Regions from separate parts of the Nocardia sp. NPDC058519 genome, predicted to be linked through region 4. Evidence: riboswitches for the same ligand, from Rfam matches in the RefSeq annotation. Region 4 holds a riboswitch; each other region holds the start of a gene.
The links. Region 4 has a riboswitch for cobalamin ahead of ACFWPK_RS14715 (ABC transporter substrate-binding protein). Riboswitches for the same ligand answer to the same signal wherever they lie in the genome.
Positions count from the first base shown of each region.

Region 1: another riboswitch for cobalamin. It lies ahead of ACFWPK_RS21600 (CbtB-domain containing protein); the one in region 4 lies ahead of ACFWPK_RS14715 (ABC transporter substrate-binding protein).
Region 2: another riboswitch for cobalamin. It lies ahead of metE (5-methyltetrahydropteroyltriglutamate--homocysteine S-methyltransferase); the one in region 4 lies ahead of ACFWPK_RS14715 (ABC transporter substrate-binding protein).
Region 3: another riboswitch for cobalamin. It lies ahead of ACFWPK_RS29750 (FecCD family ABC transporter permease); the one in region 4 lies ahead of ACFWPK_RS14715 (ABC transporter substrate-binding protein).

Region 1 covers NZ_JBHXNK010000020.1:9,649-11,842, forward strand. The annotation lists gene ACFWPK_RS21590 (alpha/beta fold hydrolase) at 1-539, opposite strand, end outside; gene ACFWPK_RS21595 (antibiotic biosynthesis monooxygenase family protein) at 596-919, shown strand; cobalamin riboswitch at 958-1,110, shown strand; gene ACFWPK_RS21600 (CbtB-domain containing protein) at 1,145-1,345, shown strand; gene ACFWPK_RS21605 (CbtA family protein) at 1,336-2,121, shown strand; gene ACFWPK_RS21610 (hypothetical protein) at 2,158-2,194, shown strand, end outside.
Region 2 covers NZ_JBHXNK010000001.1:198,755-200,948, reverse strand. The annotation lists gene metE (5-methyltetrahydropteroyltriglutamate--homocysteine S-methyltransferase) at 1-967, opposite strand, end outside; cobalamin riboswitch at 1,110-1,307, opposite strand; gene ACFWPK_RS00945 (pyruvate carboxylase) at 1,598-2,194, shown strand, end outside.
Region 3 covers NZ_JBHXNK010000037.1:6,614-8,807, forward strand. The annotation lists gene ACFWPK_RS29745 (ABC transporter ATP-binding protein) at 1-403, opposite strand, end outside; gene ACFWPK_RS29750 (FecCD family ABC transporter permease) at 400-1,431, opposite strand; adenosylcobalamin (AdoCbl) riboswitch at 1,437-1,576, opposite strand; gene ACFWPK_RS29755 (ABC transporter substrate-binding protein) at 1,675-2,194, shown strand, end outside.
Region 4 covers NZ_JBHXNK010000010.1:183,401-185,594, reverse strand. The annotation lists gene ACFWPK_RS14715 (ABC transporter substrate-binding protein) at 1-970, opposite strand, end outside; cobalamin riboswitch at 1,103-1,290, opposite strand; gene ACFWPK_RS14710 (hypothetical protein) at 1,454-2,065, opposite strand; gene ACFWPK_RS14705 (TetR/AcrR family transcriptional regulator) at 2,145-2,194, shown strand, end outside.

The DNA.
Region 1 (2,194 bases), on a different contig from region 4:
GTCCAGAAGTCGCGCGTGCCCCACTCTTCGGAGATCGCGCGGAAGGTGTCCACCTCGCCGTGCAGTCGGTAGCCGTCCGGCGCCGCGGTGAACGCGCGCAGGAAGTAGGTGCCCGCGACCGGGCCGAAGTAGTCGAGCACCGCCTGCTCGTCGGCGAACGGTTGCGGCCAGGAGTGGATCAGCTCGGCCCAGTGGGCGGCGGTGCGGCCGGTGAAATCGGGGGCGATGTCCTCGACGACGATCGCGCGCACCCGCTCGGGATAGGTCGCCGCGAAGACCCAACCGTGGATCGCGCCCATCGAATGCCCGACGATCACCATCGGTTCGGTGATCGCGGCGGTGCGCTCGGCCAGGTCGGCCACGAACGCCTCCGTCGTGAGCTCGGCGGGGGTCGGCCGACCGTGCCCGGCCGCATCGACGGCGTAGATGTGCCCGTATCCGCGCAACCACGGCACCTGGTCGGCCCAGGTCCGCGCACTGCCCATCAACCCGTGCAACAGCAGGATCGGGACGCCGGACCCACCTTCGTCGTTCAACACCCTGCCGATTGTGCCCCAGAGCGGGATGTTTCCCGAGCGGTCGTATTGTCGGCTCCATGGCTGTTGTGAAGATCAATGCGATCGAAGTTCCCGAGGGCGCGGGCCCCGAGTTGGAGAAGCGGTTCGCCGCGCGCGCGGGCGCGGTGGAGAACTCCCCCGGTTTCCTCGGCTTCCAGTTGCTGCGCCCGGTCGCCGGCGACAACCGGTATTTCGTGGTGACGCAATGGGATTCGGAGGAATCGTTCGCCGCGTGGCGTGACGGTCCGGCCCGCGCGGCGCACGCCGGAAACGGTGGCGACGGCGAGCGTCCCAAGCCGGTGTCGACGGGTGCCTCGCTGCTCGAGTTCGAGGTCGTTCTCGAAGTGCCCGCGAAGGCCTGACAGCGGCGTTTCCGCTGGACATGCGGTTGCGCGTATTGACGTGGGTGGCTCGCGGCTGTCACAGTTCGAGGGAACATCCGCGAGGGTGCGCGGTAATCCGGTGTGAATCCGGAGCGGTCGCGCCACTGTATCCAAGTACCGGGTCCCCGGTGCCGGAGAGCCAGACACCGGCACCTTCGCGCCACACTTCAACCGTGGGACGCGTATCCCTAGAGGAGGACTCGAATGGCTATCGCGCATTCACCCAGCCGGTCTACCGGCCTCGACACCCTGGCAACCGTGCTCGTCACGGTCGGCGTCGTCCTGCTTGCACTGCTCGCCCTGTACCTGGTCGGTTTCGACCAGGGGGCCGTCTCGCGTAGCGGGATGTTCCTGCACGAGCTGATGCACGACGGACGTCACCTGCTGGGTGTTCCGTGCCACTGATCGGATCACTCAAGACCCTGCTGTTGCGCGGCCTGCTGGCCGGCCTGATCGCCGGCCTGCTGGCCGCGACAGTGGGCTACTTCGTCGGCGAGCCCCAGGTGGACGCCGCGATCGCCATCGAAGAAGCCGCGGCCGCTCCGGCCGAACACGGCCACGAAGCCGCGGAACCGCAGGGCCATTCCCACGGCGACGAGGAAGAGCCGCTGGTCAGCCGGTCGGGCCAGAAGGCGGGCCAGTTCCTCGCGCTCGGCTTGGCCGGGATGGCGTTCGGCGCGTTGTTCGCGTCGGCGGTGAATGTGGCGCGCAGGTTCACCACATTGTCCGGGCCCCAGTTGTCACTGACCTCAGCGGTTCTCGCGTGGGCGGCGATCGTCGCGGTGCCGTTCTTCAAGTATCCGGCCAATCCGCCCGCGGTCGGCGATCCGGAAACCATCAACGAACGCACCTGGCTGTGGGTCGCGGCCGTCGTCCTCGGCCTGCTGGCCGTCGCGGCAGCCGTCGCGGCCTACCGCGCGCTCGCCGCGTCGGACACGTTGCGGCTCATCGCCGGGGTCGGCGCGTTCGTCGTGGTCACCACGGTCGGCTACGTGCTGCTGCCCGGCGTGAACGAGGTGGCCGACGACTTCCCCGCCACCCTGCTGTGGAATTTCCGGGTGGCCTCGCTGGCCGAAACCACCACGCTGTGGGTGAGTTTGGGGCTGGCGTTCGCCGCGCTCACGGAATTCGCTTCGCGGCGTAGCACTGCGGTAGTGGACAAGGTTCCTACCGCAGGGTGATCCTCGCGAGCAGTGGAGAACGGCAGTGTCGGTGTCATGACCGGCACTGCCTTTCTTGTTTCCACCAGTCGTC
Region 2 (2,194 bases), on a different contig from region 4:
AACTCGACACCGCCACCGCGTCGGCGCTGCCGAGCAGGGTGCCCAGGGTGCCGAGGGCAGCGTCGAGGTCGGCGCGCCAGATATTGCGGCCGTCGACCACGCCCGCCACCAGCAGTTTGCGAGCAAGGGCGGGCAGCGCCGCGACCGCCGAGATATCGGAGCCCGCGGTGAAATCGAGCGCGACACCCTCGATCGCGGTCTCGGCCAGCGCCGCCAGAGCGGCGTCGGGGTGCCCGAAGTAGGTGGCGACCAGGATCGCGGGCCGGTTCTGCGCGGCAGACAGCGCGCTGTAGGTCTGGCCGACCAGGGCGATCTCCGCCTCGGTCAGGTCGGTGACCAGCACCGGTTCATCGATCTGCACCCATTGCGCGCCCGCATCCGCCAGCTGGGCCAGCAGGTCGAGGTACAGCGGCAGCAGTTCGGGCAGCCGCTCCAGCGCGGCGCCGTCGGCGGCCTTGGCCAGCTTCAGGAAGGTGATCGGACCGATCACCACCGGACGTGCGGGGACACCGAGTTCGATCGCCTCGTCGAGTTCGGTCAGCAGCTTGCCGGGATGCAGCGAAAAGGTGGTGGCCGCGTCGATTTCGGGCACCAGGTAGTGGTAGTTGGTGTCGAACCACTTGGTCATCTCCAGCGGAGCGACCGTGTCGGTGCCACGCGCGGCCGCGAAATAGCGGTCGAGCGGGTCGGCGATCCCGGCCACCCGCGGCGGCAGTGCGCCGAGCAGTTCAGCGGCATCGAGCATCTGGTCGTAGTAGGAGAAGGTGCCCACCGGCACCGAATCCAGTCCCGCCGCGGCCAGTTCGGTGAGCTGGGCGCGACGAAGCTGACGGCCGACCGCGTGCAGGTGCGCGGCATCGGCACGGCCGGCCCAGTAGGACTCGGTGGCGCGCTTGAGTTCCCGGTTCGGGCCCACTCGCGGAAGGCCGAGAACCGTTGCGGTGAACGGTGTGTGTGAAACAGTCACGGAGATTCTCCAGTGTCGTGCAGGGAGAGCCGTCGCCTTTTCGCGGGCACACGCCACCCGGCCGGACCATGTCGCGAACGGTACGACGGGTCGGCATCGGTGGTCCGCGCGCCCGATCCACGAGGCGGTGGCCGCCGGATACGGCGTATCCGGCACAGTCGGCAGGTCTTCGGACTCGCGGGCACCGGTCGTGTGATCGACCGACCTACTGGCCGTCGCTTCCCAGGCATGATGCCCAGTGCTGATGACGGCGGTCGTTCCTGCTCACCGCTGCGGGACAGTCCCGGATTCTCACCGGGTTCCCTCTCACCCGGTGCGGAACATGATCCGCACCCGGGTTTCGACGCCTACGCGGGAGGTCGGGGCTCCGACTCTTCCACCGCGCAGGCGAACCAGCTGCGCCCCCAGCATAGGCCCTCAACGGGGGCCCGGGGCACCGCCCGGTGGCGAACAGTGCCGTGACCTGCGGTTGCGCCCACATTGTCCACGCGCACCGCTGACCGCTCCTCGCGGTGAGATGTGACGGCCTGATGAACGCAACTTCGCAGGTAGGCGGGTGTGCGGTGTGAAGAATGCTGCGAAGCCACCTTGCGTGTCCGGCCCCGGCTCGCGGCCGGGTACCGTAGGCCAATGTTCTCGAAAGTCTTGGTCGCAAATCGTGGTGAGATCGCTATCCGTGCCTTCCGCGCGGCCTACGAACTCGGCATCGGAACGGTCGCGGTGTTCCCGTACGAGGATCGCAATTCCGTCCATCGCCTGAAGGCGGCCGAGTCATATCAGATCGGTGAAGAGGGTCACCCGGTTCGGGCGTATCTGTCGATCGAGGCGATCATCGACGCCGCGGTGGCCGCCGGCGCCGACGCGATCTACCCCGGCTACGGATTCCTGTCGGAGAACCCCGACCTCGCCGCGGCCTGTGCCGCCGCGGGCATCACCTTCATCGGACCCACCGCCAAGATCCTCGAGATGGCGGGCAACAAGGCCACGGCGATCGCCGCGGCCAAGGCGGCCGGGCTGCCGACGCTGAAGTCCAGCGAGCCCTCGGCCGATATCGACGAATTGCTCACCGCCTCGGCCGAACTCGAATATCCGATCTTCGTCAAGGCTGTCGCCGGTGGTGGTGGTCGTGGCATGCGCCGGGTCGCTACGCCCGAGCAGTTGCGTGAGTCGATCGAGGCGGCGTCGCGTGAGGCGGAGTCGGCGTTCGGTGATCCGACGGTGTTCCTC
Region 3 (2,194 bases), on a different contig from region 4:
CGAGTCCCCACGGCGGCAGATAGGGCGTCAGCCCGAGGGCGACCACCTCGCCGGCCAGCATGTCGGCGGGCGGGGTCTCGTCCTGCGCCACCAACGCCACCGTCGCGGCCCGTTGTCGCGGCCGCATCGTGTGCAGGGTCTGCCCATCCACGAGCACTCGACCCTGCCTGGGTTTGTCGACTCCCGCCAGCACCCGCAGCAACGTCGATTTACCGCTGCCGTTGGGCCCGACGATCCCGACGATTTCCCCGGGCTCGATCGAAAAGTCCGCGCCGACCACGACATTCCGTCGCCCGATAGCGCAGGTGAGCGTGACCGCTCGCACTTCGCCTGAGCTCGCTGAAATATTGCCCGGGCAGGCCTCCTCGCTGGATGGGCGTTCGACCTGGGTGGAGTCGCTCATGACGTGCCGAACTGGTAGCGGCGTCTGCCCATCAGCAGAAGGAAAGTCGGAGCGCCGATGAGGCCGGTGAGTACGCCGACCGGGATCTCGGTGGGGCGCACCAATATTCGGGTGGCGGCGTCGGCGACCACCAGGAACAGCGCACCGCCGAGCGCGCAGGTGGGGAGCAGGTTGCGGTGGCGGGGGCCGACGATCATCCGGGCGGCGTGCGGGACGACCAGGCCGACGAAGCCGATGCCGCCCGACACCGCGACCAGGACACCGACGAGCACCGCCAGCAGCACGAACAGGCCGATGCGCAGCCGTCGCACCGGGACGCCGACCGACGACGCGGTGTCCGCGCCGAGCGTGAGCGCGTCCAGCCAGCCCGCGCTCGCCATGAGGATCGCGCCGCAGGCCAGCACCACGGTCAGCGGCAGGGCGATGGTCGTCCAATCGGCACCGGCGAGACTGCCGAGCAGCCAGAACAGCACCGACTCCGCCGCCGCGGGATCGGTGCTGCGAAAAACGAGGAAACTGCTGAACCCGGCGAACGCCGAACCGAGCACGGTGCCGGTGAGCACCAGCCGCAGCGGCGTGAGACCGCCCTGGGCGAACGCGATCAGGAACACCAGGGTCGCGGCGCCGAACGCACCGAGCAGCGCACCGCCGGACAGCGCCCAGATGCCCGCACCGGCGAACAACCCGGAGGTGATGACCGCGGCCGCGCCTACACCGGCCCCGGAGGAGACGCCGAGCAGGAATGGGTCGGCCAGTGGGTTGCGCACCAGCGTCTGCATCGCCGCACCGGCCAGTGCCAATCCGGCGCCCACCACCGCGGCCAGCAGTGTGCGTGGCACCCGGAGCTGCCAGACGATGGTGTCGATACCGAGATCGGTGGGTGTCGCGCCGGTGAGCCGGGCGATGAGGGTGTCGAGCACCGCGGACACGGGCACGATCTCCGCACCGAATCCGGTGGCACCGATCATGGCCGCCAGCAACAGCGCCCCGATCAGGGGCAGCGCGAGCGAGATCCGGGCACGGATCATCGCGAATTCTCCACAGGCAAGGCGCGGCCCTTTCAGAGGGTGTCCCGGCGAGGGAGGTCTGACTTTCGCCGCGAGGCGATCACAGTGGCGCGACCGTTCCGGAGTGACACCGGATTCCCGCACCCGCCGGGAATAACGCCCAGACTCTAACGCGGCACTCCGTGCCAACCAGGAGCCGGGCCCTTCAAATCATGGAAAGGCTAATGGTGTTCGGGGGGTGGTCGTGATTGCTTGAATCCGTCTATGTACCGACCGAACACCTTTCGACCCGGCCTGCGTGGCCGCGCCACCGCCGCACTTCTCGCGATGGCAACCGTTGCGACGCTCGGCCTGACCGGCTGCGCACAGGGCAACGACGCACCGGTCGGCACCCCCGACGCGCCGCTGCCGACCGAGGTTCCGCCCGGGACCACGCTCGTCGTCGCCGATCAGCAGGAACGGCTGCAATCGGCGCTGCGGCTGTCCGGCGAGCTGGACAAGCTGCCGTTCAAGATCGAGTTCGCGAACTTCGTCGGTGGTCCGGCCATCCTCGAGGCCTTCCGGGCGGGCGCGGCCGATGTCGGTCAGGTCGGCGATGTGCCGCCGATCCACGCGCTGGCCGCGGGGCAGGACGTGCCGATCATCGGCTCCTATCAGACCAATCCGAAGGCGATGAAACTCGCGGTCGCACCGGGCCGTTCGATCTCGAAGCTCACCGATCTGAAGGGCAAGAAGATCGCCTACGCCGAGGGCACCGCCCAGCAGGCGTCGGTGCTCAAGGCAC
Region 4 (2,194 bases):
GGCGCACCAGTCCGGCGAGCCACTCCCACATCAGCGGCGATTCCTGGCTCGGCGGGTCCCACCGGTAGCCGCCGAGCGGCACCTTGTAGACGCGGCGCTCCCGGACCGCGCGCAAGCTAGCCAGCGCCGGGTTGCCGTAGAGATCGGCGGGCAGCGCCGGGCCGAAGTTGCCCAGCAAGATGATGTCAGGGTCCCAGGCCAGCAGTTGTTCGATGCCGATGGTGGCGCGCTGCTGGGCGATCGCGCCCGCCGGGTTCCTGGCACCGACCAATTCGGTGACGAAATGGTTGTACGAGCCGGCGCCTGCCACTGGAAAACCATCCGCATCGCCGAACATGTACAGCACCGAAGGTGACGTGCCCGTCGGTCTGCGTTCGGTCAGCCGGGTACGCCGCGCGCGCATACCGTCGACGATCCGCTTGGATCGCTCCTGAGCACCGAGCAGTTCGCCGTAGAGCGTGACGGCACCCTCTAGATCGTCCTGCGTGCCGTAGGTGAGCGAGACCACCGTGAGGCCCGCGTTGGTGAGCGGGTCGAGAATGCCGGCCCCGCGATCACCCCACTGGATCACCACATCGGGCTCGGCGGCCAGGACGCTCTCCACATTGGGCGCGAACTCCGCGCCTGCCACATCGGTGCGGACCGACAGCAATTGCGGATAGACCTCGCCGAGGAATCCGGTGCGGATGGCGCTCGCCGATGCGGCGTTCATGCCCGCCAGCACATCGGGGCGGCCTGCCACCGCGATCATCATCGAGGCTGCGGGCATCGGGATCGTGACGACGCGCCGTACCGGTCCGGGCAGCACGACGGTCCGGCCTGTCAGGTCGGTCACCGTCGGTCCGGCACCGGCATTCGCCGCATCCCCCCGTCCGCAGGCCGCGACCGCGGGCAGCGCGGCGGCGGCGAGCATGCCCGTCAGCCAACGTCGGCGGGTGATTACAACACCGGTGGATCTCGTGTCCGGCATGGTCGTTCCTCTCGCGGCGGAGACCGGACACGAGAACAGCATTCGCCGCGGGTGCCTCGTGGGCACACGAGTCGCAGACCGCTCGCCGGTACCGGACGACGCGGATGAATGACCGCCTCGGGGTCCGCGCCCCTGGTGGTGTCCGCGGCAGGTCAGTCTCCTGACTCCCGGATCGGCGCGGGCCCCGACCTTCCAGCCCTTCGGCCGTGGTCGTCGTTGGGGCCCGCGCCCCGGTCACAGTGGCGGGACCGTGTCGGATTCACACCGACTTCCTGGCTCCCACCGCGGTTTTCTCGATCACCTTAGCCGACTCGACCCACGGCCGATGGGGCCGAGTAGCAGCGCGTGCGGCAAGCTGGTGGCCGCGCGATCCTCGAATACCGGATCCCGTGGCAGACCTCGGCGAATTCAACCGCGACATCATCGACAGGATCGAAGTCGTCCGTCGCGTCGACGCACCGCTGCCCGACCAGGCGTGAACCTTCAGACTGCTCGATCCAGCATCGCCGCGCGGATCTTCGCGACCGCGGCCTGCGGGTCGTCGGCCCAGAACGCGACGGTGCTCACCGTGAAGTCGCCCTGTGGAGTGTGGAAGGTCTGGGGTTCGGTCAGGATGACGCGGATGTTCGTCGAGCTGCCGATGATCACGGCGAGTGTCTCGTCGCCTGTTCCGGTGAGCTGCAACGATTTCGCGCCGTCGTAGGCCCGCAGATCGTGGCGGACGGCCCGGATGTCGGCGAGCGCGATGTCGAGGGCGACGCGGCGCAGGTAGCGCACGCGTAGCAGGTCGCCGGTGAGCACGTGTGGATACATGTGGTGCGCGGCCAGCATCCCCACCATCCACAACAATCCCCAGACCCCTAGCGCCAGCGCGACAATCCGCGCCGCGGGCCACGGAATCAGCAGGTGAACCGCCGGGATCTCCACGGCACTGACCACGATGAACGCCCAGATGACCGCCGACACCGCACCCGCGTACCGAATCGGCGTGCCGCAGCCGGTGTCGGGGCGGCGGGCGGCTACCCGCGCCAGGCTCACCCATATGTCGACTTCGAGACGAACGAAAGACCGTGCGAGCTGGGTGATCGGGCGCATGGGACCCTCCTTTTCAATACACTCGCATTGTAAAGAGGTGACGCACAGCAATACAAGTGCATTGTGAAAAGATGGGCTGATGCCGAAGCGGGTGGATCACAGTTCTCGACGCGCGACGATCAGCGATGC